Regions from separate parts of the Erwinia sp. BNK-24-b genome, predicted to be linked through region 1. Evidence: predicted binding sites of a transcription regulator. Region 1 holds the regulator's gene; each other region holds the start of a gene.

Evidence for each region. The regulator Fur, encoded in region 1, represses iron uptake genes when iron is present. The targets are predictions, from matches to a motif close to ATAATAATGAGAACNACTATCAA.
Region 2: a site for Fur is predicted at 2,422-2,444, ahead of ACMGGR_RS06820 (isochorismate synthase). Genes of this name have one in related genera too.
Region 3: a site for Fur is predicted at 2,874-2,896, ahead of ACMGGR_RS05270 (Nramp family divalent metal transporter). Genes of this name have one in related genera too.

What each region holds. Positions count from the first base shown of each region.
Region 1 is NZ_CP179901.1:3,274,206-3,284,326, reverse strand. Features, by position in the region: gene chiP (chitoporin ChiP) at 349-1,758, shown strand; gene ACMGGR_RS14990 (beta-N-acetylhexosaminidase) at 1,898-4,552, shown strand; gene fur (ferric iron uptake transcriptional regulator) at 4,747-5,190, opposite strand; gene fldA (flavodoxin FldA) at 5,551-6,081, opposite strand; gene ybfE (LexA regulated protein) at 6,221-6,502, opposite strand; gene ybfF (esterase) at 6,648-7,412, opposite strand; gene seqA (replication initiation negative regulator SeqA) at 7,660-8,208, shown strand; gene pgm (phosphoglucomutase (alpha-D-glucose-1,6-bisphosphate-dependent)) at 8,231-9,871, shown strand.
Region 2 is NZ_CP179901.1:1,511,190-1,521,310, forward strand. Features, by position in the region: gene ACMGGR_RS06810 (enterobactin synthase subunit F) at 1-1,021, shown strand, start outside; gene entS (enterobactin transporter EntS) at 1,018-2,271, shown strand; gene ACMGGR_RS06820 (isochorismate synthase) at 2,474-3,652, shown strand; gene ACMGGR_RS06825 ((2,3-dihydroxybenzoyl)adenylate synthase) at 3,663-5,273, shown strand; gene ACMGGR_RS06830 (isochorismatase) at 5,288-6,139, shown strand; gene dhbA (2,3-dihydro-2,3-dihydroxybenzoate dehydrogenase) at 6,136-6,888, shown strand; gene entH (proofreading thioesterase EntH) at 6,888-7,310, shown strand; gene ACMGGR_RS06845 (YncE family protein) at 7,427-8,425, shown strand; gene ACMGGR_RS06850 (glycoside hydrolase family 1 protein) at 8,602-10,038, shown strand.
Region 3 is NZ_CP179901.1:1,126,052-1,136,172, forward strand. Features, by position in the region: gene ACMGGR_RS05260 (LLM class flavin-dependent oxidoreductase) at 1-1,297, shown strand, start outside; gene ACMGGR_RS05265 (NupC/NupG family nucleoside CNT transporter) at 1,380-2,570, opposite strand; gene ACMGGR_RS05270 (Nramp family divalent metal transporter) at 2,934-4,172, shown strand; gene ACMGGR_RS05275 (DUF2502 domain-containing protein) at 4,219-4,560, opposite strand; gene mgrA (L-glyceraldehyde 3-phosphate reductase) at 4,715-5,704, opposite strand; gene ACMGGR_RS05285 (alpha-keto acid decarboxylase family protein) at 5,907-7,559, shown strand; gene glk (glucokinase) at 7,723-8,688, shown strand; gene ACMGGR_RS05295 (LytR/AlgR family response regulator transcription factor) at 8,764-9,492, opposite strand; gene ACMGGR_RS05300 (LytS/YhcK type 5TM receptor domain-containing protein) at 9,563-10,121, opposite strand, start outside.

The DNA of each region.
Region 1 (10,121 bases):
GCAGAACGTAAAATATGCTCCGTTATTGGCGCCTACCAAAAATCTGACGCAGCCTCCAGGCTGCGTTCTTTTCATATTATTGTCTACAATACTTCTGAGTTATTGAAGGTAATTAACTTTATCTGGATTTTTTATTCTGGTTAATGCTGGATAATAATTATTATTAACGCACACCCGGCTTTTCTGTGGCTCAGGTCATAATTCTGCATGATGGAATTGATAATGAATTGATAATTCGCGCTGCAAAAAATATTATCATTAGCGAATTGGATTGAGCATTTATTATACGGTTTTAAACGGTTTTTTTAAGCGCTGGAATGCGACTCTTAAGGATAAGGGGGCTAATTAATGTTAAGGACTACTTCGCAGCGTCGGGCATTATCGTTTACCTTTGCTCTTTTTTTTATAACGGGAGAAAGTTCCTTTTTTTCGCAGGCAATAGCAGCAGGCTTTGTTAACGATGCTTCGCTCAGCGGCCAAATTTATTACTGGCAACGTCATCGGGAACGGAGAGATCTTACACCTTCGAGTTATAAATACGGGCAATATCAGCAAAACCTTCATCATTCCACCTTTAATGGAAGCCTGGATTTTTCATCCGGCTATGCGGCTGATGTAGTAGGGCTGGACCTGGCAGCGTTTGGCGTGGCCGAGCTCTCAGGCAAAGGGCCAGCTGCCCCCAATGAAATTGGCTTTAGCGAGGCAAAAACGCGCTGGGATGAAAAATGGAGCGGTGATAAAAACGGCAGCAGTATCTATAAAGCGGCGCTAAAACTTAAATATGCCGATTACTGGCTACGCGGCGGTTATATACAGCCAGCAGGGCAAACATTATTAGCGCCTCACTGGAGTTTTCTTCCGGGTACTTATCGCGGCGTGGAGGCAGGAGCGGTTTACGATTTTTCTGCGGCGAGCAGGTTATCCCTTTCCTATATGTGGACAGATGAGTATAAAGCGCCCTGGTATCGCAACATGTATCAATTCCGTAAGGCAGACGGTGTAACGGGCGTAGGTTATTTGCACTCGCTCGGCGCAAAATACAGCAGAGATAAAATCGTTGTGGAAGGCGCTTTTGGTCAGGCCGCTGATTATATGGACCAGTATTTCGGCAAAGTCTCTTATGCTTTACCGCTCGCAAAAAACACATTGCAAACCAGCTGGCAGTTTTATGGCGCAAAAGATAAAGAGAGCGGCAATGCTGCCAACATAAACGACGTTTATAGCGGTCTGGCCTGGCTGCAGGCTATTACGCTGGGCTACGCCACCGGCCCGCTTGATCTGCGTCTGGAAGGAACGTGGGTAAAAGCCGAAGGCAACCAGGGGTTCTTTCTGCAACGTATGACGCCGGGCTACGCCACCTCAAATGGTCGGCTGGACGTCTGGTGGGATTCCCGGTCGGATTTCAACGCCAACGGCGAAAAAGCCCTGTTTGCGGGCGTGATGTATGACCTGAAAAACTGGCAGTTGCCAGGCTGGGCAGTGGGCACCTCATACGCCTGGGGTTGGGATGCCAAACCTTCCCCTGCTTATGACCAAAATCACCGTCTGAAAGAGTCCGCATGGAACCTGGATTTACTGTACACCGTGCAGCAGGGCTTCATTAAAGGCACCTCATTCAAACTGCACTACACACGTTACGATAACCATTCCGCTATTCCCAGCTGGAGCGGCGGCTATGGCAATATTTTTCAGGATGAGCAGGACATAAAATTTATTGTTATGGCACCTTTGACACTTTTTCAGGCGGACAGGCCCTGACCGATGATTTGCAGAAGGTTCTTCTTCAGCGGCCCGGGCAAAAGTTTATCCGGTAGCGAAATGTGGCAAGGGTATTAAGGCGTAGCCTGACAAATATCAGCAATAAATTAAACAGATCAATGATGAACAAGGAAAACGGATGAATAAGTTCAGAGTCAGTCTTGTTGCCATAGCGTTAGCCTCAACATTGGGTAGCGCTATCGCCAGCGAAGATCGGGAAATTGTCGATCAGATTAGCCAGTTTGGCGTGAAATATAAGGTAACGGATAACCAGGCTGCGCAGCATGGTGTGAACTGCGCAGGGCTGGGGGCCGACTGGGCCTCCTGTAACCGGGCAACGATCACTTTAACCAACCCGGGGCCGGCAATCGACAGTAAGAACTGGGCAATTTATATGTCTAACGTTCATAAAACGCTGAAGGTCGACAGTGAAGAATTCCGCATGGTGCATATTGTCGGGGATTTGACCCGGCTGGAGCCTACGGAGAAATTCAAAGGCTTTGCGGCCGGTGAATCAGTGGTCATTCCGATTATAAATGAATACTGGCAGCTATATATCACCGACGTCATGCCTCGCTGGTACGTTACGTCGGGCAAAGCAAAGCCTAAAACTATTGCCAGTACCGATTCTGAAGATCTGACTACCTTCGTTGAGCCATTCGGCAATCAATGGAAGCGTATTCCGGATGATAAAAACGTGCTGATGGCCGCAGCGAGCCGCTTTGACAAAAACAGTGACGTGGCTCTGCTACCCGCCACAGCCTTAAGAGGAAAAATTGTCCCTGAGCCGCGATGGGCAGAAATATTGCCGGAAGATGCCGACCTGTCAAAAGGCGTAAAACTGGACCTGAGCAGTTTACCTGCAGAAATGGAACTGGCGGTGCAGCAGCGTTTTCAGCTGTCGGGAATAAAAGTACAGGGCAGTGGTTATAAAATTTCTACGCGCGTTGACGGTAAAGCGTTAAGCAAAGAGCTGGCAGTTTCAGGCGGCTATCTGTTAACAATCGGCCAGGATAAGGCTGAAGTCATTGGTTACGATCGCAACGGTGTGTTCTATGGCCTGCAGTCAATTCTCTCACTGCTTCCGGCCGATGGCAGTGCAAAAATCGCCACCATGAAGGTCAATGACGCCCCGCGTTTTGCTATGCGCGCCGTTTTTCTGGATGTAGCCCGCAATTTTCACAGTAAAGCCGCCGTGATGCGTATGTTAGATCAGCTGAGCGCATGGAAAATTAACACCTTCCACTTTCATCTTAGCGATGACGAAGCATGGCGAATTGAGATCCCGGGCCTGCCGGAGCTCACGGAGGTTGGCAGTAAGCGCTGTCATGACCTCAGCGAGCAGCGTTGCCTGTTACCACAGCTGGGGTCAGGGCCGGACAGTGACAACAACGGCAGCGGCCATTTTAGCCGCCAGGACTATATCGACATTGTGAAATACGCTGCGGCTCGCGGCATTAACGTTATCCCGGAAATAGACATGCCCGCCCACGCCCGTGCCGCCGTCATTTCCATGGAGGCACGCTACAACAAACTGATAAAAGAAGGGAAAAGAGCAGAAGCTTCAGAATACCGCCTGGTTGACCCCACTGATGATTCTAATACCACCTCGGTACAGCTTTACGATCGTACCAGCTATCTGAACCCTTGTTTGTCATCTTCTCTGCGCTTCACTGATAAGGTTATCAGTGAAATTCAGGCCATGCATCAAGAAGCCGGGCAGCCGCTGCAAACGTGGCACTTTGGCGGCGACGAAGCGAAAAACATTCGCCTGGGGGCCGGTTATTCAGACATAAATAAACCCGTTGCCGGCACTGGCCTTCTTGATATGAGTAAGGAAGACAAGCCGTGGGCAAAATCGCAGGTTTGCCAGGCAATGATCAAAGACGGCAAAGTAGCGGATCTTGAACATCTGCCCAGCTACTTTGCGCTGCAGGTTAGCCAGCAGGTTAAGCAACATGGTATCGACAAAATGCAGGCATGGCAGGATGGCCTGAAAGATGCCGAAAATGCCGACACGTTTGCCACTAAACGTGTTGCTGTTAATTTCTGGGATACGCTGTACTGGGGTGGTTTTGATTCGGCTAACGACTGGGCAAATAAAGGTTATGAGGTAATTATCTCCAGCCCTGACTACGTTTATATGGATTTTCCCTACGAGGTAAATCCACTGGAGCGCGGTTACTACTGGGGAACGCGGTTTAGCGACGAGCGTAAAATGTTTAGCTTCGCACCTGATAATCTACCGCAAAATGCCGAAACCTCTGTGGATCGCGATGGTAAAACCTTCACCGCGAAATCTGACAAAACCTGGCCTGGCGCTTATGGTCTGTCGGCCCAGCTCTGGAGCGAAACGTCACGTACCGATCGTCAAATGGAGTATATGATTTTCCCTCGCGTGGCTGCAGTGGCTGAAAGAGCCTGGCACCGCGCGGCCTGGGAGCTGGACTATAAGGCGGGTAAAGAGTTTATTGGCGGTGTTACCCAACATGTTGATCGGCAGGTGCTGCTGGAAGACTGGCAAATGTTCGCTAATCTGCTGGGGCAGCGTGAGCTGGCAAGGCTGGATAAAGCCGGCATTCATTATCGCCTGCCGGTTCCCGGTGCGCGAATTGCCGATGGTAAACTGGAAGCCAATATTGCGCTGCCGGGGTTAATCATTGAATATAGCGTGGATGAGGGGAAAAACTGGCGGCGCTACGAGGCAAATATGCAGCCAACGGTCGCTGGCAAAGTTATGGTCCGTTCTGTTAGTCCGGATGGAAAACGTTTCAGCCGTACAGAAACGCTCTGATATGCCCGGCTCACTTATGCGTTTGGGAAAATAGCAGGGCGCATTCTTTGTATCTAAAATACGGATTTTGCCAGATTGATCGTTCAGACCGCTGGCTGGCACTTTTTGCGGATCGATTGTGCTTTTTAACAAAAAGCCTGCCCTTGGGTTAAAAAAAAACCGGTGAGCGATCACCGGTTTTTTTGTATCAGGCATTATTTATCGTGCAGCGAGTCATCTTCACGGCAGTCGCCGGTGGCGCAGTGGCCATAAAGGTAGAGGCTGTGGTTGCTCAACTTGATACCGTGTTTGGTGGCGATATCACGCTGGCGAGATTCGATGGATTCATCTCTGAATTCGATCACTTTGCCGCAGTCCAGGCAGATAAGGTGGTCGTGATGATGCTGCTGCGTCAGTTCGAACACGGACTTGCCGCCTTCAAAGTTGTGACGGGTAACGATCCCTGCGTCATCAAACTGGTTCAGCACGCGGTAAACCGTGGCCAGACCAATCTCTTCGCCCATATCAATCAGGCGCTTATACAAGTCTTCCGCGCTGACGTGATGGCTCTCTGGCTCCTGAAGCACTTCCAGAATTTTTAGTCGAGGAAGCGTGACTTTCAGGCCGGCCTTCTTTAATGCGGTGTTGTTGTCAGTCATGCGGATATTGTCCTGTTACTTTACTGGTCACTAAATGGCTGAAAAGCCGTGAGCATCGGTCGACGCAAAAGCTGAGCGTCTCATTATAGAACTGATGCCTGGAAGAAACCACAGCAGAGATGCAAAACCATTGAGGGATGTAAGGATAAGATGTCGTTACGTCCGGAAAGCAAGCACCCATCTGTACCGGGTTAATATTCGTACATTCAACCTTTATCATCATTATGGTGAAAAGCGTTGCGTGAACGGAGCCGTACTATTGTACCGTTTTCCAGGCAAAAGTTACAAAAAAGTAGCTATCGATGCGATAGGAAAATGCGTTGGCCCGCACAAAATTGCCTGTTCGGCGGGCCGGGATCATCAGGCTTCGAGAATATCTTTCAGCTGAAGTTCTTCAGAAATCTGGTTTACCCACTTCTCGGTGCGCTCTTTGGTCAGTTCCGGCTGACGATCTTCATCAATGGCTAAGCCCAGGAAATGATTGTCGTCCGCCAGGCCTTTGGACGCTTCGAAGTGGTAACCTTCGGTTGGCCAGTGGCCCACGATGACCGCGCCGTTCGGTTCGATAATATCGCGGATAGTGCCCATCGCATCGCAGAAATATTCCGCGTAATCTTCCTGATCGCCACAGCCAAACAGCGCAACCAGCTTGCCGTTAAAGTCAATCTCTTCCAGCGTTGGGAAAAAGTCATCCCAGTCGCACTGCGCTTCGCCGTAGTACCAGGTTGGGATGCCCAGCAGCAAAATATCAAAGGCTTCAAGGTCTTCTTTGCTGCTTTTAGCGATATCATGAACTTCAGCCACCTCGTTACCGAGCTGCTTCTGGATCATTTTTGCAATGTTTTCCGTATTGCCCGTATCGCTGCCAAAGAAAATGCCTACGATTGCCATGACTTTAATAACCTCTTGAAACTTAATGATATGCGGCGGCTAGCCTGATGATGTAAACGGCAATAATAGCAGACAGCCACGGGAGGATAAACGGCTAATCCTCCCACATTTGTCGCTTTGTGCTTTGCCGCTGCGCCGCTCAGCGCGTTGGTTTGGCTAACTGCGCCATGAGCATCTCTTCAATCAGCTCGCTGCGGCTCATGTTGCGCTGCTCGGCGAGCTGGTTCAGGGCATCAACCGCGTCACTGTTCATTTTCAGCTCTACGCGCTTCAGCCCGCGCACTTTATCACGCTTAAGCTGGTTGCGTTTATTAATACGCAGCTGCTCATCACGCGTCAGCGGATTGGTTTTGGGTCGTCCCGGGCGACGCTCGTCTGCGAACAGATCGATCGTGGTGCGGTCCGTGTTTTCTTTTGCCATAGAATCGTGATACTGAAGGCTGGAGTTCTGATGGATTGGGCCATTAACATCGGCGACCGCAGTCGCCGACAAATTTTAGCGCGCCATCATACCCCAGTGAAAGTCGTGTCGACAAGATTAAAGCCTTTTACCGAAACAATTGTTTTCACAGAGCAAAAAAGCGGCGAATGGCGCGTAAAACGGCATCGGGCTTTTCAGCATGCACCCAGTGACCCGCTCCGGCTATCACATGCGCCTTTGCCGCAGGAAACTGAGCCAGCAGCGCCTGGCGATAATCTTCCGTTATATAGGGAGAAAGCTCGCCGCGAATAAACAGCGCCGGGCCGGGCCAGGCAGGCTGCGCTTGCCAGCCAATGATTTGATCATAGCACCGCCACAGCACAGGCACATTAAAACGCCATTCGCCATCATGAAAAGACTTCAGTAAAAACTGAATCACGCCTTCTTCGTCTATAGTTTGTCGCATCAGTGCGGCGGCTTCGCGGCGACCGGTGAGGCCCGCCTCGCTCACTGCCTTAAGCGCGGCAAAGATTCCGTCATGGTGGCGCTGCTGATAGGCAACCGGTGCAATATCAATAACAACAAGTTTTTCAATGCGTTCCGGCGCCAGCGCGGCCAGCATCATGGCGATTTTGCCGCCCATGGAGTGGCCGATAACGGAAAATTTTGCGATGCCCTGCTGGTCAAGCGATGCCAGGATGTCGTGAGCCATTGCCGGATAGTCCATCTCGTCGGCACGCGGCGAGAGGCCGTGGTTACGCACGTCAAACTGGAGAACGCGACAGGCATCTTTTAACCCACGCGCCAGCACGCCAAGGTTGTCCAGATTGCCGAAAAGACCGTGAATCAGCACGACTGGCGCGGTAAAAGTGTCCATTTGTTCAGATTGCAGGCGGTAATTCAATTTCATGGCAAACTTCTTACAGGAGAAACGAAGGGTTAGGGTATCATAAAACATTGATTTTCTGCCGGAGCGGGCCGCCGGATCGTAAACGATCTTTTTACGGCATATTCCGACTTTTGTTCACAATCGGGGCTGGCGCTACACCCCGGCAGGATTTAACTTTATAATCCTCGTGTTAGAGCTGGTCTGTCTGCGCATGCGCAAAAACATGTCGCTAACTGGCTCTTATCAGCAATAATCGTACTGGATCAAGATGAAAACTATTGAAGTCGACGAAGAACTCTACCGTTATATCGCCAGCCACACGCAGCATATCGGTGAAAGCGCCTCTGATATTTTACGCCGGATGCTGAAATTTTCTGCCGGTCAGACGGTGGAAAAGGCGCCGGCACCCGCAGCAGCGCCTGCCGCGGTAAGCGTTGAAACGGCTGTTAAAGAGGAAGCCCGCCCGCAGGATCGCGTTCGCGCCGTGCGTGAACTGCTGCTGTCGGACGAGTATGCGGAGCAGAAGAAAGCGGTAAACCGTTTTATGCTGATCCTGTCGACTTTATACAATCTGGATCCCAAGGTATTTGCCGCCGCGACCGAGTCACTACACGGTCGTACGCGCGTCTACTTTGCAGGCAATCAGCAAACCCTGGTACAGAATGGCACCCATACCAAGCCGCAGCATATTCCGGGCACGCCGTATTGGGTGATTACCAACACTAACACAGGTCGCAAACGCAGCATGATTGAACACATCATGTCGTCCATGCAGTTCCCGGCGGAACTGGCAGACAAAGTTTGCGGCACCCTCTAATAAGCGTCAGGGAGAAGCGCCAATGGCCAGTCACCCCCGTGCCGGGCAGCCAGCCCAGCAGAGCGATTTGATTAACGTTGCACAATTAACCTCGCAGTATTATGTCCTGCAGCCGGAACCCGGCAACGCAGAGCATGCGGTAAAATTCGGCACGTCCGGCCATCGCGGCAGCGCAGGACGACACAGCTTCAACGAGACGCATATTCTGGCCATTGCTCAGGCAATTGCGGAAGAGCGTAAAAAGAACGGCGTTACTGGACCTTGCTACGTCGGCAAAGACACGCACGCGCTGTCTGAACCGGCCATTATTTCCGTACTGGAAGTACTGGCGGCGAACGGCGTGGACGTTATTGTGCAGCAGGACAACGGCTATACGCCGACGCCCGCTATCTCTAACGCCATTCTGGAGCACAACAAAGCGGGCGGCGCACAGGCTGACGGCATCGTTATCACGCCTTCGCATAACCCACCGGAAGATGGCGGCATTAAATATAACCCGCCAAACGGCGGCCCGGCCGATACCAACGTGACCAAAGTAGTTGAAGATCGCGCTAACCAGCTGATCAAAGACGGCCTGAAAGACGTTAAGCGCATCGCGCTGGATAAAGCCTGGGCAAGCGGCCGTTTACAGGAAAAAGATCTGATCCAGCCTTATATCGAAGGCCTGGCAGAGATCATCGATATTCCTGCTATTCAGAAAGCGGGCCTGAAAATCGGCGTCGATCCGCTCGGCGGCTCCGGCATCGCCTACTGGCAGCGCATTGCGGAATTCTACAAGCTGGATCTGACTATCGTTAACGATTCCGTCGATCAGACTTTCCGCTTTATGCACCTGGATAAAGATGGCGTGATCCGCATGGATTGCTCTTCTGAAAGCGCGATGGCGGGCCTGCTGGCGCTGCGCGACAAGTTCGATCTGGCGTTTGCCAACGATCCGGATTATGACCGCCACGGTATCGTCACGCCGGCTGGCCTGATGAATCCAAACCACTACCTGGCCGTTGCTATCAACTACCTGTTCCAGCATCGTCCACAGTGGGGCAAAGAAGTCGCCGTCGGCAAAACGCTGGTTTCCAGCGCGATGATCGACCGCGTAGTTAACGATATTGGCCGCAAGCTGGTTGAAGTGCCGGTTGGCTTTAAATGGTTTGTTGACGGCCTGTTCGACGGCAGCTTTGGCTTTGGCGGCGAAGAGAGCGCGGGCGCATCCTTCCTGCGTTTTGACGGCACGCCATGGTCTACCGATAAAGACGGCATCATCATGTGCCTGCTGGCTGCGGAAATCACTGCCGTAACCGGTAAAAATCCGCAGCAGCACTATGACGAGCTGGCCGAGCGCTTTGGTGCGCCTAGCTATAACCGTCTGCAGGCTTCCGCAACCTCCGCGCAGAAAGCCGCGCTGTCGAAGCTGTCGCCAGAAATGGTAAGCGCCGACACCCTGGCAGGCGATCCTATCACTGCACGTCTGACCGCTGCGCCAGGCAATGGCGCCTCTATCGGCGGCCTGAAAGTGATGACGGAAAACGGCTGGTTTGCTGCACGTCCTTCCGGTACGGAAGACGCCTACAAAATCTATTGCGAAAGCTTCCTGGGTGCCGAGCACCGCGAGAAGATTGAAAAAGAAGCGGTAGAAATTGTTAGCGAAGTGCTGAAAAACGCTTAATCGCGAAAGTCGACATATTAAGGCGCTGACTAGTCAGCGCCTTTTTTTATTATTGACTATCTCGCGATATAATAATTTCCTGATTTCCCTTAAAGCGTTTTGCAAACCCGGCTGTTTCTCCCATTAAACAATGCCGTAAAATAACGTTATTTTAACCGTGTATAAATGGCGCGCTAAAAATAGCCGTTAAATTCTATTAATGTTCAGTAAGATCACGAGGCTATTATCCTGCGAAGTTATGTTACTAACG
Region 2 (10,121 bases), 1.8 Mb from region 1:
GGCAAGTGCAGAAGGGCGTGCGCCAGCGGAGGGCGTGGAAACCATAGTGGCCGACGCTTTCGCCCGCCTGCTGGAATGCGAGGTGCGTTCGGTTAACGACGATTTCTTCGCGCTCGGCGGCCATTCGCTGCTGGCAATGCGGCTGGCGGTCGATCTGCGCCGCCGCCTCGATCGTCCGGTGACGGTCGGGCAGGTGATGGTTGCTTCAACCGTCGGCGCGCTGGCCGCTCAGCTCGCGCAGCAGCAAACGGAAGAGGAAGCGAGCCGTGCAGGTATGGAAACGATTTTACCGCTGCGCCGTACGGACGGCCCCACGCTGTTCTGCTTCCATCCCGCTTCTGGTTTCGCCTGGCAGTTCAGCATCCTGCAACGCTATCTGGATGCGCGCTGGTCGCTAATCGGCATTCAGTCGCCGCGTCCACGCGGGCCAATGCAGCAGGCAGATAATCTGGATGAGGTATGCGACCACCATCTGGCCACGCTGCGCCAACAGCAGCCGCATGGGCCTTATTATCTGATGGGCTACTCGCTTGGCGGCACGCTGGCGCACGCCATTGCCGCACGTTTGCAGGCCGCAGGGGAACAAGTGGCGTTCCTTGGTTTGCTGGATACCTGGCCGCCTGAAACGCAAAGCTGGGGAAGTACGGAGCAGCTGGACGAAGAGGTGCTGGCGGAAATCAATCGCGAGCGCGAAGCCTTTATGGCGGCGCAACAGGGGCTGCGTCAGTCGCTGGAAGCGGCGGCGAGCAACGATTTGTTCAGCACTATCGAAGGCAACTATGGCGACGCCGTACGACTGCTGGCCACCGCAAAAAGCCGTCATTTTGCGGGCGAGGCAACGCTTTTTGTGGCGCAAAAAACGCTTAAGCCCGGTCAGGATGCGCAGACGGCCTGGGCGCCCTGGCTGGACAGCCTGCAAACCTGGCCAGTTGAGTGCGCCCACGTCGATATTATTTCGGCGGAAGCGTTCACCCATATTGGCCCACGCCTCAACCAACTTCTTAACCAGGCGACCGGATGAAAAAACACGCTTTTATGCTCAGCCTTAGCCTGCTGAAAACGCATCCTGCTTTTCGGGCGGTATTTATCGCCCGCTTTATCTCGATCCTGGCGCTGGGCCTGCTGGGCGTCGGCGTGCCGGTACAGATCCAGGCGCTGACCGGTTCTTCGTTGCAGGTTAGCCTTGCGGTCACGCTGACCGGCCTGGCGCTGTTTACCGGCCTGATGTACGGCGGCGTGCTGGCAGATCGTCACGAGCGCCGCCGCCTGATCCTGTTCGCCCGTTCTACCTGTGGGCTGGGCTTTATTGGGCTGTGCATCAATGCCGCGCTGCCGTCGCCTTCACTGACGGTGATTTATCTGCTGGGGCTGTGGGACGGCTTCTTCGGCGCGATTGGCGTAACGGCGCTGCTTGCCGCCACGCCCGCGCTGGTGGGGCGCGAAAACCTGATGCAGGCTGGTGCTATCACTATGCTGACGGTCAGGCTGGGCGCGGTAATTTCGCCCATGGTGGGCGGCGTGCTGCTGGCTTCCGGCGGCGTCTTCTGGGACTTTGCGCTGGCGGCGGCGGGTAGCTTTATTACGCTAATCCCGCTGCTGCGTTTGCCGCAGCTCCCGCCGCCGCCGCAGTCGCACGCCAAACCGCTGCATGCGCTGCTGGAAGGCCTGAAATTTTTGTTCAGGCATCCACTGATTGGCGGCGTGGCGCTGGTGGGCGCTTTGCTGACTATGGCGACGGCGGTGCGGGTGCTCTATCCGGCGCTGGCAGTGCGTTGGGATTTGAGCGCGCAGCAAATTGGCTTTCTCTACGCGGCTATCCCTTTAGGTGCGGCAGCCGGGGCGTTAACCAGCGGTAGTCTGGCACAGCATCCACGCCCCGGGCTGGTGATGCTGCTGAGCGCTATTGTGGCTTTTGCGGCGGTAGGGCTATGCGGGCTGATGCCTTACTGGCAGGCGGGCGCGCTGTGCCTGATGCTGTTCGGCTATCTGAGCGCGCTAAGCGCATTGCTGCAATACACGCTGATCCAGAATCTGACGCCGGACGCCATGCTGGGCCGCATCAACGGCCTGTGGACGGCGCAAAACGTGATGGGTGATTCTCTGGGGGCGCTGCTGCTGGGTGCCATGACCACCGTCATGCTACCTGCCGCCGCTGCCAGCAGCAGCGGGCTGGGACTGGCGCTTATCGGCGTCGTACTGGCCTGTGCTTTCGGCTCCCTCAGGCGCTATCGCCAGCCGGTTCCCGAGCCGGTAGAAAGCGTCGCAAAATAATCTTGCCCTGCCAGCTTCTGCGGGCAGGGTACACGCTTAGTTTAAAGGCGCTAATACTGCGCCAGGTCGCGGCGTGAGGTTTTCCGCTTCTTTAAACTGTGATACGGCGCTTGACATCACAAAATATTTACTTAAAGTTACGCGTTGATAATGCAAATGATAATCATTATTAACCTTATTATCGCTGTGGCTGGAGGCCGATATGGAGACGCTTTGTGCTGATGACGTTAAAACATCAGTTCCTCTCTCAACCGAGAGCTTTTTCTTCGGATCCGCGTGGAAAAGCTTAATCACTCAGGGTCGCTTCGCCGAAGTCACCTGTCCTGCCGCCGACGGCGACAATTTGCAGGGCGCGTTTCAGCAACAGGTGCGTAGCGCCTTTGCAGCGGCAAAAGAGAAGGGGATCGCGCGTCCGATACTGGTTGGCGCTATTCCGTTCGATACGCGGCAGCCTTCCGCTCTGTTTATCCCCGAACGCGCGGAAACCTTTTCGCGCCAGCAGCAGATTGCCGCAGCCCAACGGGCCAGCGCTACGCCAAATCCGGTTATTACAGGCCGCCGGGCCATTCCCGAGCAGGCAGAGTTTCAGGAGATGGTGGCGCGAGCGGCAGAAGCGACCGCTCAGCCAGGTTTAGACAAGGTGGTGCTATCGCGCCTGATCGATATCACGACGGAAGAGCCGGTCAACGCCGCCGCGCTGATGAACAGGCTGGTGGCGCTCAATCCCACCAGCTATCACTTTCACGTTCCGCTGGCGGATGGCAGTACGCTGCTGGGTGCCAGCCCGGAGCTGCTGCTGCGTAAATCTGGCGAGGCCTACTTTTCGCTGCCGCTGGCCGGTTCCGCACGCCGCGACCACGGCGACAAAGAGCGGGACCTGGCCGTTGGCGAACAGCTGATGTTTTCACAGAAAGATCGCTATGAACACCGCCTGGTCACCAGCGCGATGCACGACGTGCTGAAGCCGCGCAGCAGTCACCTGAACGTGCCGGACAAGCCTGAGCTGATTACCACCTCAACGCTGTGGCATCTGGCGACCGCGATTGAAGGCAAAACCAGCTCGGCGCAGGAAACGGCGCTTTCGCTGGCCTGCCTGCTGCATCCTACGCCTGCGCTCAGCGGCTATCCGCACGTTGCGGCCCGCCAGTGGATTGAAAAGCTGGAGCCGTTCGATCGTCAGCTGTTCGGCGGCATCGTTGGCTGGTGTGACGACGAAGGCAACGGCGAATGGGTGGTGACCATCCGCTGCGGCACCCTGGCCGGAAAAAATATCCGCCTGTTCGCCGGGGCGGGCATTGTTCCGGCCTCGTCGCCAGAGTCGGAGTGGCGCGAAACCGGCGTCAAGCTCAGCACCATGCTGCACGTATTTGGACTGCAATAAGGACATTTCCATGACGATTTCCTATTCCCGCTGGCCAGCCGATTTTGCTGCCCGCTACCGTGAAAAAGGCTACTGGCTGGATCTGCCGCTGACGGACATTTTGTCGCGTCAGGCAGATAATTCCTGCACGGCGCTGATTGAAGGCGACCGCGAATACAGCTATCAGCAGCTTGAAGCGGCCAGCAGCCGTCTCGCTGCTGCCTTACAGCGTCGCGGCCTGAAGTGTGGCGATACCGCGCTGGTGCAGTTAGGCAACGTGGCGGAATTTTATATCGTGCTGTTTGCGCTGCTGAAAATCGGCGTAGCGCCGGTCAACGCGCTGTTCAGCCACCAGCGCCAGGAGCTGGATGCCTACGCCAGCCAGATTGAACCCGCCTTGCTGATCGTCGATCGGCAGCATGCGCTGTTTGCCAGCGACGACTATCTACAGCCGCTGCGCCAGCGCTATCCCTCGCTGCGCGAAGTGGTGCTGCGTAATGCCCGCGAGGATGATATCTCGCTGGAAGCGTTGATCGCTGAAGCGCAGGGCGATTTTGTTGCCGCCCCTTCAAAGGCTGACGAAGTGGCATTTTTCCAGCTTTCCGGCGGCAGTACCGGGACGCCAAAGCTGATCCCACGTACGCACAACGACTACTATTACAGTATCCGTCGCAGCGTGGAAGTTTGCCGGTTTAACGAAAAAACTCGCTATCTCTGCGCGCTACCGGCAGCGCATAACTATCCGCTCAGCTCGCCCGGCTCTTTAGGCGTGTTTTACGGCGGCGGCTGCGTCGTGCTGGCGAGCGATCCAAGCGCCAACCTCTGCTTTCCGCTCATTGAAAAACATCAGATTTCGGTTACGGCGCTGGTGCCGCCAGCGGTCAGCCTCTGGCTACAGGCGATTCAGGAGTGGGGCACCAGTCGTGCGCTCAGCTCGCTGCAGCTGCTGCAGGTTGGCGGGGCGCGGTTAAGCGAAGCGCTGGCAGCGCGTATTCCGGCGGAAATCGGCTGTCAGCTTCAGCAGGTGTTTGGCATGGCGGAAGGGCTGGTCAACTACACGCAGCTGAACGACGACGCCTGGCATATTTGCTCAACCCAGGGCAAGCCAATGAGCCCGGATGACGAAGTCTGGGTCGCGGACGAGCAGGGCAATCCGCTGCCGCCGGGCGAAACCGGACGGTTGATGACGCGCGGCCCGTACACGTTTCGCGGCTACTATCGCAGCCCGGAGCACAACGCCAGCGCCTTTGACGCCAACGGCTTCTACTGCTCTGGCGATCTGATTTCCATTACGCCGGACGGCTATATCTGCGTGCAGGGTCGCGAGAAAGATCAGATCAATCGCGGCGGTGAAAAAATAGCGGCGGAAGAGATCGAAAACTTACTGCTGCGCCACGAAGCGATTCTGCACGTCGCGCTGGTCTCCATGGAAGACAGCCTGCTAGGTGAGAAAAGCTGCGCCTTTATTGTCGGCAAGCGCCCCGTGCGCGCCGTAGAGATCCGCCGCTATCTGCGCGAGCTGGGCGTTGCGGATTACAAATTGCCCGACCGCATCGAAACGGTTGACGAGCTGCCGCTGACGCCCGTTGGCAAAGTGGATAAGAAACTGCTGCGTCACCAGCTGGCCGCGCAAACTAACTGAATTCTGGAGAAAACATGTCTATTCCTGCACTAAAAGCCTATGCACTGCCGACCGCAGCCGATCTGCCTGAAAACAAGGTGAAGTGGGCGTTTGACCCTTCGCGCGGTGCGCTGCTTATTCACGATATGCAGAACTACTTCATCAATTTCTGGGGCGAAGATTGCCCGATGATCAAACAGGTCATCAGCAACATCGCGGCGCTGCGCAGCTACTGCCGTCAGAACAATATTCCGGTTTACTACACGGCGCAGCCGAACCATCAGAGCGATAAAGACCGCGCGCTGCTGAACGATATGTGGGGGCCGGGCCTGAACAAGCATCCGGAGCAGCAGAAGGTAGTCGCCGAACTGGCGCCGGAAGAGGGCGACGAAGTGCTGGTAAAATGGCGTTATAGCGCCTTCCACCGTTCGCCGCTGGAGCAGCATCTGAAGGAAACCGGCCGCGACCAGCTGATTATCTGCGGCGTGTATGCCCATATCGGCTGCCTGACCACCGCTATCGATGCCTTTATGCGCGACGTGCAGCCTTTTATGGTGGCGGATGCGCTGGCCGACTTCAGCCGCGACGAGCATTTGATGGCGCTGAAATACACCGCCGGGCGTGCCGGGAAAGTCGTCATGACCGAAGATCTGCTGCCGGTGCCGCAGAGCATTGAACAGCTGCGCGCGCTGGTACAGCCGATGCTGGACGAGGACGAAACGCCGGAAGATGACGAAAACCTGATCGACTACGGTCTGGATTCGGTACGCATGATGGCGCTGGCGGCACGCTGGCGCAAAGCGTTCGACGATATCGACTTTGTCATGCTGGCTAAAGAGCCCACGCTGGCGGCCTGGTGGCGTCTGCTGACGCGGGAGCGCGCATGAGTTTCGATTTTACGGACAAACACGTATGGGTAACCGGTGCCGGAAAAGGCATCGGTTATGTTACCGCGCAGGCTTTTCACAATGCGGGCGCAAAGGTAATCGGGCTGGATCTGGCGTTTCCGCAGGCTGACTATCCGTTCCAGACGCACGAGCTGAACGTGGCCGATGCGCAGCAGGTCAAAGATGTTTGCCAGCGGCTGCTGCTGGAAACGCCACGGCTGGATGTGCTGGTGAACGGCGCAGGTATTTTGCGCATGGGAGCCACCGACGAGCTGGACGTGGCTGACTGGCAGGCGGTGATGGCAGTTAACGTCGGCGGTGCGTTTAACCTGTTTCAGCAGACGATGCCGGTATTTCGCGCCCAGCGCGGCGGCGCTATCGTCACTGTTGCATCAGATGCGGCACACTGCCCGCGCATTGGCATGTCTGCCTATGGCGCTTCCAAGGCGGCGTTGCGCAGCCTTAGTTTGACCGTTGGCCTGGAGCTGGCGGGTTACGGCGTGCGCTGCAACCTGGTATCGCCTGGCTCTACCGATACGGATATGCAACGCACGCTGTGGCACAGCCCCGATGCGAAGCAGCAGCGTATTCGCGGCTTTGCGGAACAGTTTAAGGTCGGTATCCCGCTGGGCAAAATCGCCCGGCCGCAGGAGATCGCCAGCACTATTCTGTTTCTTGCGTCCGATCAAGCCAGCCATATCACCATGCAGGATATCGTGATTGACGGTGGAAGTACGCTGGGGGCGTAATGCAAAAATCAATCTGGAAACGCCAGCTGAGCCTGGACGAGCTGAATCGCATGGGGGACGGATCGATGGTCGCCCATCTTGGCATGATTTTCACGCGGCTGGATGAGGTGGAACTGGAGGCATCGATGCCGGTCGATGCCCGCACGCAGCAGCCGTTTGGCCTGCTGCACGGTGGCGCTTCGGTGGCGCTGGCGGAAACGCTGGGCTCGATGGCGGGTTTTCTGACCAGTCAGGAAGGACAGTGCGTGGTTGGCACCGAGATTAACGCCAGCCACCATCGTGCCGTGACCGGCGGCACCGTTCGCGGCGTCTGCCAGCCCTTGCATCTGGGGCGCAGCCAGCAGGTCTGGGAAATCGCTATTTTTGACGAGCGGGATCGGCGTTGCTGCACCGCGCGGCTGACAACAGCCATCTTAGGATAAGCATTCGCGGCTGCTGTAGCTTCTGCGGCCGTCCGCCGTTTTCATAACGTTAATTACATGGAGAGAATATGAATTTTAATTTCAGCCGCGGAAAAGGGTATCTTCTGACGCTGGCGATGTTTGCTGCCGCGCTGCCGGCCCACAGTGAAACCACCGATCCGCTACGCCAGCCGGTAGGCAAAGGCGCTTACGAAATGGCTTACAGCCCGTCTCAGCAGGCGCTTTATGTCTCTACCTCGCAAAGCCGCCAGCTGGACAAGGGCGGCATCGTTTATCGCCTGAACCCGCAGACGCTGGCGATTACCCAGGCCATTCACAATGACCTGAAGCCTTTCGGCACCGCTATCAATACCAAAACCGACACGCTGTTTATTGGTAATACGCTGAACAGCGCAATAACGGCTATTGATGCAAAAAGCGGCGACGTTAAAGGACGTCTGGTGCTGGATAAGCGTCCGCGCAGCGAGACCTTCCGTCCGCTTGCGCCGCGCGAGCTGGTGGTAGATGAAAGTACCAATACCGTTTACGTCAGCGGCGTGGGCGAAGAAAGCCAGATTTGGGCGGTGGACGGCGACGCGTTGACGCTGCGCCATACCTTTACCGGCTTAGGCAAGCGTTCTACCGGTCTGGCGCTGGACGCGCAGGCGCACCGACTGTATGCCACGGGCGGTGATAACGAGCTGTTTACCTTCGACACCACCAGCAACAAGCTGTTATCGAAGGTAAAACTGGCCGAAGGCGAGCATTTCTTCCTGAACATCAGCCTGGATACGGCTGCGCATCGTGCTTTTATCACCGACTCTAAGCAGGCTGAGCTGCTGGTGGTAGATACCCGCGACGGTAAGGTTATGCAGAAAGTCGCCGTGCCAGAATCGCTGGCGGTCTTGTTTAACCCGCAGCGCAACGAGATCTACGTGACCCACCGCGACGCGGGCGAGGTCAGCATTATTGACGGCAAAACCTATAAGGTGCTGAAAACCCTTAAAGCGCCGACGCATCCAAATAGCCTGGCGCTGTCGCCGGACGGCCAGACCCTCTATATCACCATCAAGCAGGCTTCTTCCCGCAAGCAGGAAGCCACCGCACCTGACGACGTTATGCGCGTCGCGCTGTAACCCTTTCCCGGAGGCCTGGCTTCCGGGATTTTTCTTTCCGCGTAGTGAACAGCTCCTGTCAGCTATTGTTCCCTCGCCGTATTAGTTCCTGTTAGCGCTGCCGCTTTTGCTTTAAAATCCTCCGGTGCTTCAATCAATTGCTGTTAAAACCTGCCGTTTTAAAAAGGATGAATGCAATGAAAGAAAGGTTTCCGCAAGGCTTTATGTGGGGCGGAGCGACCGCCGCGAATCAGGTTGAGGGCGCTTATGATGAGGAAGGTAAAGGACTCTCAATCGTCGATGCCATTCCCGGCGGCAAAGAACGCCTGGCTATCGTGTCCTCTCCCGACTTTGATTTCACCGTTGATCCCTCTCGCTATACCTATCCCAACCATAAAGGCATCGATCACTATCATCGCTTCCGCGAAGATATTGCGCTATTTAAAGAGATGGGTTTCAAATGCTATCGCTTCTCAATTGCCTGGACACGCATCTATCCCAATGGCGTAGAGTTGCAGCCTAACGAAGCGGGCCTGCGTCATTATGACGAGGTTATTGACACCTGCATCGCGCACGGCATCGAGCCGGTTATCACTATCTCGCATTATGAGATGCCGCTGCATCTGGCCACCGAATTTGGCGGCTGGAAAAACCGCGACGTTATCGGCCACTTTGAGCGCTTTGCCCGCACGGTGCTGGAGCGCTACGGCCAGAAAGTAAAATACTGGATGACCTTTAACGAGATCAACAGCGCGGCGCATTTCCCGATGATGAGCCAGAGCATGACGGTAAAAACCGGCGCGCTGGATCCGCAGGCGAAGTTTCAGGCGTGGCACAACCAGTTTGTCGCCAGCAGCCTGGCGGTAAAAATTGCCCACGAGACCAATCCCGCTATTCAGATTGGCTGTATGGTGATTTTCGCTACCGCCTATGCGTATGACTGTAACCCGCTGAACCAGCTGGCCACGCTCCAGGAAATGCAGTCGTTTAACTACTACTGCGCCGACGTGCAGGTTACCGGCAAATATCCTTACTACGCCAAAAGCCTCTGGCAAAAGCTTGGCGTGAAGCTGGATATCCAGCCGGGCGATCTGGCGTTAATTAAACAGCACACGGTGGACTACATCGGCTTCAGCTATTACATGTCTACCACCATCAACAAAACGCATACCGACGCGGCTGGCACCCAGGGAAATCTGCTGGGCGGCGCGCGCAATCCGTTCCTTGAAGCCAGCGACTGGGGCTGGGAAATCGATCCGGTTGGCCTGCGTATTGGGCTGAATCTGCTGTACGATCGCTATCAAAAGCCGCTGTTTATTGTCGAAAACGGCCTGGGCGCGGTGGATAAGCCGGATGAACATTTCAACGTCGAGGATGACTATCGCATTAACTATCTGCGCCAGCATATTGAAGCGATGGCAGAGGCGATTGAGGATGGCGTAGAGCTGATGGGATATACGCCGTGGGGCTGTATCGACCTGGTCAGTATGTCCACCGGCGAGATGAGCAAGCGCTACGGCTTTATCTATGTCGATCTGGACGACACCATTTCCGGCACCGGTAACCGCTACAGGAAAAAATCGTTTTACTGGTATCAGAAAGTGATTGCCGGTAACGGCAGCGACCTGAGCTAAGACCTTTTCCTTTATTCAGCCTGCCCGGCAGGCTGAAATCGTCTTATGGCTTCGTTCAGGTCTTATAGCTTGTCGGGGCGGAA
Region 3 (10,121 bases), 2.1 Mb from region 1:
GCTTTATCTTAGCGATACCGGGCTGCACGCGGGCGGATGGCGTCATCCCGCTGCGCAAAATCACGATCCTATGGCGCTTGATACCTGGCTCAGGCTGGTAAAAAAAGCGGAAGAGGCAAAGTTTGATTTTGCTTTCATCGCCGACAAGCTGTCTATCGATGATATTTACGGCAGCGATATCGCCACAACGGTACAGTACCGTCCCGGCTATGCGCGGCCGGAGCCGATGGCGCTGCTGACGGCGCTCAGCCTGTTTACCCACAGTATTGGCCTTGGCGGCACGCTTTCCACCACCTACGGCGAACCTTTTCATGCCGCACGTACCATCGCCACCCTGGATCATTTCAGCGCCGGACGCATGGCCTGGAATGCGGTGACGTCCACTAACGACGGCGAGGCAAAAAACTTCAGCCGCACCCGGCACCTGGCACACCAGGAGCGTTACAAGCGGGCTGGCGAATTTATCGATGCGGTTCACCAGCTGCTGGCCAGCTGGCAGCCGGATGCGCTGGTGGCCGACAAAGAGAGTGGCATCTATGCCCGGCCGGATAAGGTCAGCTATACCCGTTTTGCGGGTGAACATTTTCAAATTAAAGGCCCGCTGACGGTGGCCGCTTCGCCGCAGGGCAGGCCGGTACAAATTCTGGCTGGCGTATCCCAGGATTTCAAAGAGGTTGCCACGCGCGTGGCCGAAGTTATTTTTACCGTGCAGCCGGAACGGGAAAGGGCGCAGCAGTTTTACCAACAGTTCAAAACGGCGATGGCGGCGCAAGGCCGTTTGCCGCAGGCCTGTAAAATTCTGCCGGGCATCATGCCGATTGTCGGCGCTACGCAGCAGGAAGCGGAAGAGAAGCGCCGCCAGCTGGATGAGCTGGTCAATCCGCTGGCTGGGCTGAGCTTTATGTCTGCCAGCATGAATTACGATCTTTCCCAACACGATCCCGACGCGCTGTTTCCCGACATATTTGCTGCCATCAGCGGCAGTAAAGGTCGTTTTGAGTACGTGATTAACGAAGCCCGCAGGCAAGGGAAAACGCTGGCGGAGGTGGCAAAAAGCTATGCGGCCAGCGCTTCCTTTCCGGTGCTGGTGGGGACGCCGGAAAGCATCGCCAGCGAAATGATTGAGTGGGTGGAAAGCAAAGCCTGCGACGGCTTTGTGCTGATGCCGGCGGATATGCCCGCGTCGCTGCATGATTTTGCCGATTACGTGGTGCCGGAACTGCAAAAGCGCGGTGCGTTCAGAAAAGATTATCAGGGCAAGACGCTGCGCGACCATCTGCAGGTGCCGCTGGAGTAACGGGCGGTTAACTAAAGCGACCGCTGCAAAAAAGGCGAACCCGGAGGTTCGCCTTTCGCTGAACAGTAAACGAAAACAGCTATTAGCCGCCCAGCACTAAACCGGCAATAGAAGCGGACAGCACGCTGACCAGAGTAGAGCCGTAAAGCAGCTTGAGGCCAAAACGCGACACCACATTACCTTGCTCTTCGTTCAGGCCTTTAATGGCACCGGCCACAATACCGATTGAGGAGAAGTTAGCGAAGGAGACCAGGAAGACCGACAGAATACCTTCAGCGCGTGGCGACAGCGTGGCGGCAATTTTCTGCAGATCCATCATCGCCACAAACTCGTTAGACACCAGCTTAGTAGCCATGATGCTGCCAACCTGTAGCGCTTCAGCAGACGGTACGCCCATGACCCATGCAAACGGATAAAACACGTAGCCCAGCACGCCCTGGAAACTGATACCAAAAATGGTGTCAAACAGCGCATTAATGGCGGAGATTAGCGCGATAAAACCAATCAGCATTGCCGCCACGATCACGGCCACTTTGAAACCGGCAAGGATATATTCACCCAGCATTTCAAAGAAGCTCTGGCCCTGATGCAGATCGTTCAGCTTTAAATCTTCTTCGCTTTCGATGCGGTAAGGGTTGATCAGCGACAGGACAATAAAGGTGCTGAACATATTCAGGATCAGGGCCGCCACCACGTATTTAGGCTGCAACATGGTCATGTAGGCACCGACGATGGACATCGAAACGGTCGACATCGCCGTGGCCGCCATCGTGTACATGCGGCGCTGCGACATTTTGCCCAGGATATCTTTATAGGCGATAAAGTTTTCTGATTGTCCCAAAATCAGCGAGCTTACCGCGTTAAAAGATTCCAGTTTACCCATGCCGTTGACCTTAGAGAGCACTGTCCCGATCGCCCTAATGACAACGGGTAAAATACGGAAGTGCTGCAAAATACCGATCAGGGCAGAGATAAAGACAATAGGACAAAGCACGTTAAGCCAGAAGAACGCCAGGCCTTTGTCGTTCATATTGCCAAAGACGAAGCTGGTTCCCTGCGCGGCAAAGCCCAGCAGCTTGTCGAAAAAGCCGGCAAATCCCTTTACGAAGCCCAGACCCACTTCTGAATTCAGGAAGAACCAGGCCAGTAAAACTTCAATAACCAGAAGCTGTATAATAAAACGCACGCGGATGCTTTTACGATCGCTACTGACCAGTAAGGCCAGCAGCGTCACCACCACCAATGCCAGTGCAAAATGCAGAATGTGGGACATGGATGCTCCAAATTTGAAGGCTGTTATATTTCGCTGCACATTCTATGTAACAAGTTGCAGAAAAACGAGACTAAAGCCTCAATATAATAAATTCCTATCGTCTTAAATGGACAATTTGCTTTCCGATCACGTTCCTGTACTGTTTAAAAAAACACCCGTCAGCTTGTAGGGGAATCTTTTTTAACCTAAAGTACATTTATTGCTTACATTTTAGTCACGGAAAGCTTTGCCTGAAAGTATAGCAATGGCTATACTTTTTAGCGTAGGCTATCACAGCGATAAGTTTAACCAGATTAAATGATATTGAAAATCATTATCATTTGAATAACAATGCTCTTCTCAGGTGTATTAAGGGGTATGACTATGTTTGAAGGCCGCGCGGCGGAGCAAACGGTCCGAAGTTCCCGTAAAATTAAATTTGCGTTGATGGGGCCAGCCTTTATTGCAGCGATCGGCTATATCGATCCCGGCAACTTTGCGACCAATATTCAGGCGGGCGCTTCCTACGGCTACAAGCTGCTGTGGGTGGTGGTCTGGGCCAACATTATGGCGATGGTGATCCAGCTGATGTCAGCCAAGCTGGGCATTGCGACAGGCAAAAACCTGGCGGAGCATATTCGCGACCGCTTTCCTCGTCCTGCCGTCTGGTTTTACTGGGTACAGGCAGAAATCATTGCGATGGCAACCGATCTGGCGGAATTTATCGGCGCGGCCATCGGTTTTAAGCTTATTTTTGGCGTAAGTTTGCTACAGGGTGCGGTGCTGACCGGCGTCGTCACCTTTCTGATTTTAATGCTGCAAAGCCGGGGTCAGAAGCCGCTGGAGATGGTCATTGGTGGCCTGCTGCTGTTTGTGGCGGCGGCCTACGTGATCGAGCTGTTTTTCTCGCAGCCAAAGGTCATGGACTTATTGCAGGGCGTCGCGGTGCCTTCACTGCCCACTGCGGATGCGGTGCTGCTGGCCGCTGGCGTACTGGGCGCGACCATCATGCCGCACGTTATCTATCTGCACTCATCTTTGACGCAAAACCCTGACGGCGGTAGCCGCGCTGAACGCTATTCTTCCACCAAGCTGGACGTGGCGATTGCGATGACTATCGCGGGCTTTGTTAACCTGGCGATGATGGCGACGGCAGCGGCAGCTTTTCACTTTAGCGGCCATACCGGCATTGCCGAGCTGGACCAGGCTTATTTGACGCTCGATCCCTTGCTGGGTCGTGCGGCAGCGCTGGTCTTTGGACTGAGCCTGCTGGCCGCGGGGCTGTCTTCCACCGTGGTGGGGACAATGGCGGGTCAGGTAGTGATGCAGGGCTTTATCCATATCCGCATTCCACTGCTGGTTCGCCGCGTGGTAACCATGCTGCCTTCCTTTATCGTGATTCTGGCAGGCTGGGAACCAACAAAGATTCTGGTCATGAGCCAGGTATTGCTTAGCTTTGGTATCGCGCTGGCGCTGATCCCGCTGCTTTCCTTTACCGGCAATCGCGAAATGATGGGGGATATGGTGAATTCCCGCCTGATGCAGTGGATGGGGAAAGTCATCGTAGTCATTGTCGTCGCGCTAAATTTTTACCTGCTGATCGAAATGGCCAAAGGGCTCTAATCGCGGCACAAAAGAGAAGGGCGCTCAACGAGCGCCCTTTTTGTTTCTACCAGCGTGGCGGCGGTGGCGGACGGCGGTCATGCTCGTGACGCCATTCCCGATGACGTTCACGATCGTGCCGCCACTGCTGACGATGCCGCATTTCTTCATGGCGACGCCACTGTTCGTGACGCCACCAGCGACCTTCGTTGTAGCGATAGTTATTACGCCACCAGCGACCGTCGCGCCAGCGGCCGCCGTCCCAGTAGCGTCCATGACGATCGCGATCGCCTAAATGCAGCGAAACGCCAGGTGCCAGCATAATGCGGGCGCTGTCGGCATAGGCTGTGTGCATCGCCAACGGCGATAAACTTGCCAGCAAGGTGGCAACAAGCAGTAAACGTTTCATTTTCTCTCCTTATCGGCGGCAGAACTGCGCCGCCCTGGTGCCAGTATTATAAAGAGAACGTTACGATTTCGCCTGGGAAACTCTTAAAAGCGTCAGAAAAGTGTTAGCAGCTATGTCGGCCAGCAAAATCGCCGCATTGCGCGGCGGATAAGGGCTAGCCCAGAATCGCGTCAATACGCTCCAGCTCGGCCTGGCTAAAATCGCGCTGCGCCAGCATGCCGATAGCGTCATCAATCTGACTGGTTTTGCTGGCCCCAATCAACACTGACGTCACGCGACCGCCGCGCAACACCCATGCCAGCGCCATCTGCGAAAGCTTCTGTCCGCGCTGCTGCGCCAGTTCATTCAGCTGGCGAACCTTTTCCATTTTTTCTGGCGTGAGCTGATCGCTACTCAGAAATTTGCTGCCGCTGGCCGCGCGCGAATCTTCCGGCACGCCTTGCAAATAGCGATCGGTTAACACGCCGCCCGCCAGCGGGGAAAAAGCGATACAGCCAACGCCCTGCTGCTGCAAAACATCCAGCAGCCCACTTTCCGGCGCGCGTTCGAACAGGGAATATTTGGGCTGGTGGATCAGGCAGGGCGTTCCCAGCTGCTGCAGGATAGCGATAGCTTTTGCCGCCAGCTCGGCCGGGTAGTTGGAAAGCGCGATGTAGAGAGCCTTGCCCTGACGCACAAGATGATCCAGTGCGGTCATGGTCTCTTCCAGCGGCGTCTCCGGATCCGGACGGTGATGATAAAAAATATCGACATAGTCCAGCCCCATTCTTTTCAGGCTTTGGTTAAGGCTGGCGATCAGATACTTACGCGAGCCCCAGTCGCCATAAGGGCCATCCCACATGGTATAGCCCGCTTTAGAAGAGATGATCAGCTCGTCGCGCAGCGAGTGGAAATCCTGACGCAGGATACGGCCAAAGTTCTCTTCTGCCGAACCCGGCGGTGGCCCGTAGTTATTGGCAAGATCGAAATGCGTGATGCCCTGGTCAAAGGCGTGTCGTAACAGCGTGCGGCTGTTTTCCACCAGGGTGCTGTCGCCAAAGTTGTGCCACAGGCCGAGCGAAACGGCCGGCAGCTTTAGTCCGCTATGGCCGCAACGATGATAACTCATTGTCTGGTAACGTTTTGCGTCAGGCTGGTAAACCATGAAAACTCCCGGGTTCAGGGTTAAAAGCAAAATAAGCATAGTAGTGTATACGTTTACACCGAAACGGAGCGCGTGACAGATCGCAACTTAAGGAAAAGCACCGGGCGGCACGTTTCCTTGCCACTTTTTCTGGCGACACATTACCAATGGCGCTGAAAAAATCAGCAATACTCAAGGGAATGCCCACCTTAAGGGAACCGTTATGCAAAACATCACCGTTGGCGATTATCTGTTAACCCGGCTGCAGCAGGTCGGTATTGCTCATCTGTTTGGCGTGCCTGGCGACTACAACCTGCAATTTCTGGATCATGTTATTGCCAGTGAAGGCATACGATGGATGGGCAGCAGCAACGAGCTGAACGCGGCCTATGCTGCCGACGGCTACGCGCGCTGTCGCGGCGCGGCGGCGTTGCTGACCACTTTTGGCGTAGGTGAGTTAAGCGCGCTGAATGGCGTGGCCGGTAGCTATGCGGAATATCTGCCGGTTATCCATATTGTTGGCGCGCCATCCAGCGCGGCGCAGGCGGAAAAACTGCTGCTGCACCATACGCTGGGCGACGGCGATTTTACCCATTTTGTGCGCGTTGCGCGCGAAGTTACCGTAGCGCAGGCCATCCTGAGCAGAGAGAACGCCGCGGCAGAAATCGACAGGCTGCTGATTACCGCTCTGCGTGAACACCGTCCCGTTTACCTCTTTTTGCCGACTGACGTGGCAGAAGCAGAGATAGCGCCGCCTGAAGGTTCGCTTTCATACCGGCCGGAATCGCTGCAAAGCAGCCTGGACGCTTTTACCGCAGCGGCGGAGGCCTTGCTGGCGAAGGCGAAAAGCGTTTCGCTACTTGCTGATTTTCTGGCAGATCGTGCCGGATTGCGCGATGCGCTAAAACAGTGGGTCACGGACGTACCGCTGCCTTTTACCACCATGCTGATGGGTAAAAGCGTGTTGCCGGAACAGCAGAAAGGCTTTGTTGGCACCTATGCCGGAGCGGCCAGCGCGGGGGATACGCAACCGATAATTGAACAGTGCGATGTCATTATCACCGTTGGCGCAGTCTGGACGGATACCATCACAGCGGGCTTTACCCAGCAAATTGATTCCTTGCGTAATATTGATGTTGGTCTTTACGTTAGCCGCATAGGCAGCCAACAGTTTACGCAGCTGGCGATGAAGGATGCCGTCGCGGCACTGCATCGGTTAGCAAAACGCTACGGTCGCGACTGGCATAATGCTGGCGCGCAACCTCCGGCGCTTGTCGATTGTGCAGACGGCGCGCTGACGCAAAACGGCTTCTGGCACGCTATGCAGGATTTTTTGCGGCCTGGCGACATTGTACTGGCCGATCAGGGAACCACGGCGTTTGGCGCGGCGGCGCTACGCCTGCCCGATAACGTCACTTTCCTCTGCCAGCCGCTGTGGGGATCGATAGGCTTTACGCTGCCCGCCGCATGGGGCGCGCAGATTGCCTGCCCTGAGCGCCGCGTGATCCTGCTGAGCGGCGATGGGTCTGCGCAGCTGACGATTCAGGAGCTGGGCTCCATGCTGCGCGATGGCCTGAAGCCTGTCATCTTTGTGCTCAATAATGATGGTTATACTGTAGAGCGGGCCATCCACGGCGAGCGGCAGCGCTACAATGATATAGCTGCATGGAACTGGACGCAGCTACCGCAGGCGTTCAGCGCACAGTGTCAGGCGCAAAGCTGGCGAGTAACAGAGACTGCCCAATTGCAGGAAGTGATGAAAGTGATTGAACAGACCTCGCGTCTCTCGCTGGTGGAGGTTATGCTGCCGCAGCTTGACGTGCCGCCTCTGTTAAAAGCGGTGACGACGGCGCTTCACGAGCGCAACGCATCCTGAAATGTTGGCTTTACTAACAGATTCAGATTGATGCCCGTGGGAAACTGCCGCCAGTGCAGGTAAGGTAGTCGGTTGCGGCGTCACCTTTTGCCGGGTGGGCGTTGTTGTTTGAGTGGGGGAAATTTATAGTGTGTACATATGACGTAAGCGGAGCAAAACAATAATGACTAAGTATGCTTTGGTAGGTGATGTAGGCGGCACCAACGCGCGCCTGGCACTGTGTGAAGTTGAGAACGGTGCTATCTCACAAGCCAAAACGTTCTCCACAGCAGACTACGATAGCCTTGAGGCCGTCATCCGTTTTTATCTTGCCGAGCAGCAGCAGGATGTCACGGATGGCTGCATCGCCATCGCCTGCCCAATAACCGATGACTGGGTTGAAATGACCAATCACGACTGGGCTTTTTCCACCAGCAAAATGAAAGCGAACCTGGGTTTTGAGCATCTGGAGATCATCAACGACTTTACCGCCGTGTCGATGGCCATTCCTATGCTGAGCGAGCAGGACGTCATGCAGTTCGGCGGCACTTCGCCGGTCAAGGATAAGCCGGTTGCCGTTTACGGTGCCGGAACCGGTCTGGGCGTGGCGCATCTGGTGCATGTGGATAAGCGCTGGGTCAGCCTGCCGGGCGAGGGCGGTCACGTCGATTTCGCCGCTAACAGCGACGAAGAAGATATGATCCTGGAAGTGTTACGCGCCGAGCTGGGCCATGTTTCAGCCGAGCGTATCCTTTCCGGTGCGGGTCTGGTTAACCTTTACCGCGCTATTGTCAAAGCCGACCAGCGCGTGCCGGAAAACTTAAAGCCAAAAGACGTTTCGCAGCGCGCGCTGGATGACAGCTGCACCGATTGCCGTCGTGCACTGGCCATGTTCTGCGTGATTATGGGACGTTTTGGCGGCAACCTGGCGCTGACGATGGGCACTTTCGGCGGCGTTTATATCGCTGGCGGTATCGTGCCGCGCTTCCTGGAATTCTTTAAAGCTTCCGGTTTCCGTGCCGCGTTCGAAGACAAAGGCCGCTTCAAAGACTACGTGCAGAATATCCCGGTTTATCTGATCACTCACGATAAGCCAGGCCTGCTGGGCGCCGGTGCGCATCTGCGCCAGACGCTGGGCAGCATTCTGTAAAGTAAAGGCCGGATTTTCCGGCCTTTGTTTTATCTGGCGAGGCAATACCGGACGGCTAACCTGCCGTGCCGCGATCTATAACCGCATCAGCTGGCGGAAATCTTTCACCTTGCTGCGGCTGACCGGCACCTGAAAGTCCAGGTCGCGCAGCTTAAGCATATAGGTGTTGTTAAACCAGGGCTCTATCTCGCGGATCTTGCTCAGATTGACGCAGTAGGAACGGTGGCAGCGAAAAAAAGCCTCATCAGGCAACCGGCTACAAAACTCCGTTATATTCATCGGCATCACGTACTCTTCCCGCCGCGTATACACAAACGTCATTTTCTCGTGGGCTTCGGCATAATAAATATCGTTGATGTCCGTCACGATGATGCGTTCGTCTTTCACCAGGTTAATGGTATGCACCTGACTACGCGGGCCGTCGACGCTGCCTTGCGTCGCCTGCTGCAACGTGTTTTCCACCTTGCGCAGCATAGTGATAATGCGCATCTCGTGGTAAGGCTTAAGGATATAGTCAAACGCCTCCAGCTCAAACGCTTCTACGGCGTGCTCCTTGTAGGCGGTGATAAAAATAATCAGCGGCCGATGGGCAAACTTGCTGATGTTTTGCGCCAGCAGCACGCCGTCCAGCGAGGGAATATTAATATCCAGAAAAATCACGTCCGGCTGGTGGTTTTGCAGGTATTTCAGCACGTCCAGACCGTCGTCAAAGGTTGCTTCAATCTGGATCTGGCTATGCTGGCGGATCAGCCAGCTCAGCTCCTGCTGCGCCAGAAATTCATCTTCCACTATGATGGCTTTCACATCGTTTTCCTGGTCAAAACGGCGTCAGGCCGTAGGCTGTTGACACCGTACTCTTAAGCCTGCAACGGCATTAAGCCGTTAGCGAGACGCGCTCGGGCAAAATCGCCCCGTTTTTACTGATATAGAAGGCGATTTCCGTACCCGGATTGCAGCGGTGGATATGCAGCCCTTCACCGTACAGCAGCTTTACGCGGTGGTGGACGTTAAGCAAACCAATCTTGTTGCCCGGCATCTCGTTACGCTCCACGCGCTGCACCACTTCTTCACTGATGCCGTTGCCAGTATCCCGCACGGCAATGCGAATGCGGTCGCCGGAATCTTTTACGCTAATCGTCACCACGCCTTTGCCGCGGCAGGGATGAACGCCGTGCACAATGGCATTTTCGACCAGCGGCTGGATCAGCAGGCTGGGCAGTGAAAAGTTAATGTCTTCATCAATTTCATAAATAACCGTCAGCTTGTCGCCAAAACGCGCCTGTTCAATAGCGATATAATCTTTGATCTGATAAAGCTCTTTTTTAATATCGATAATTTCGTCGTCGTTCAGCTCCAGGTTATAGCGCAGATAGCGTGCAAGGTTGCCGATCAGCTGGCGAGCGGTATCCGGATTAATACGAATAGAAGAGGAA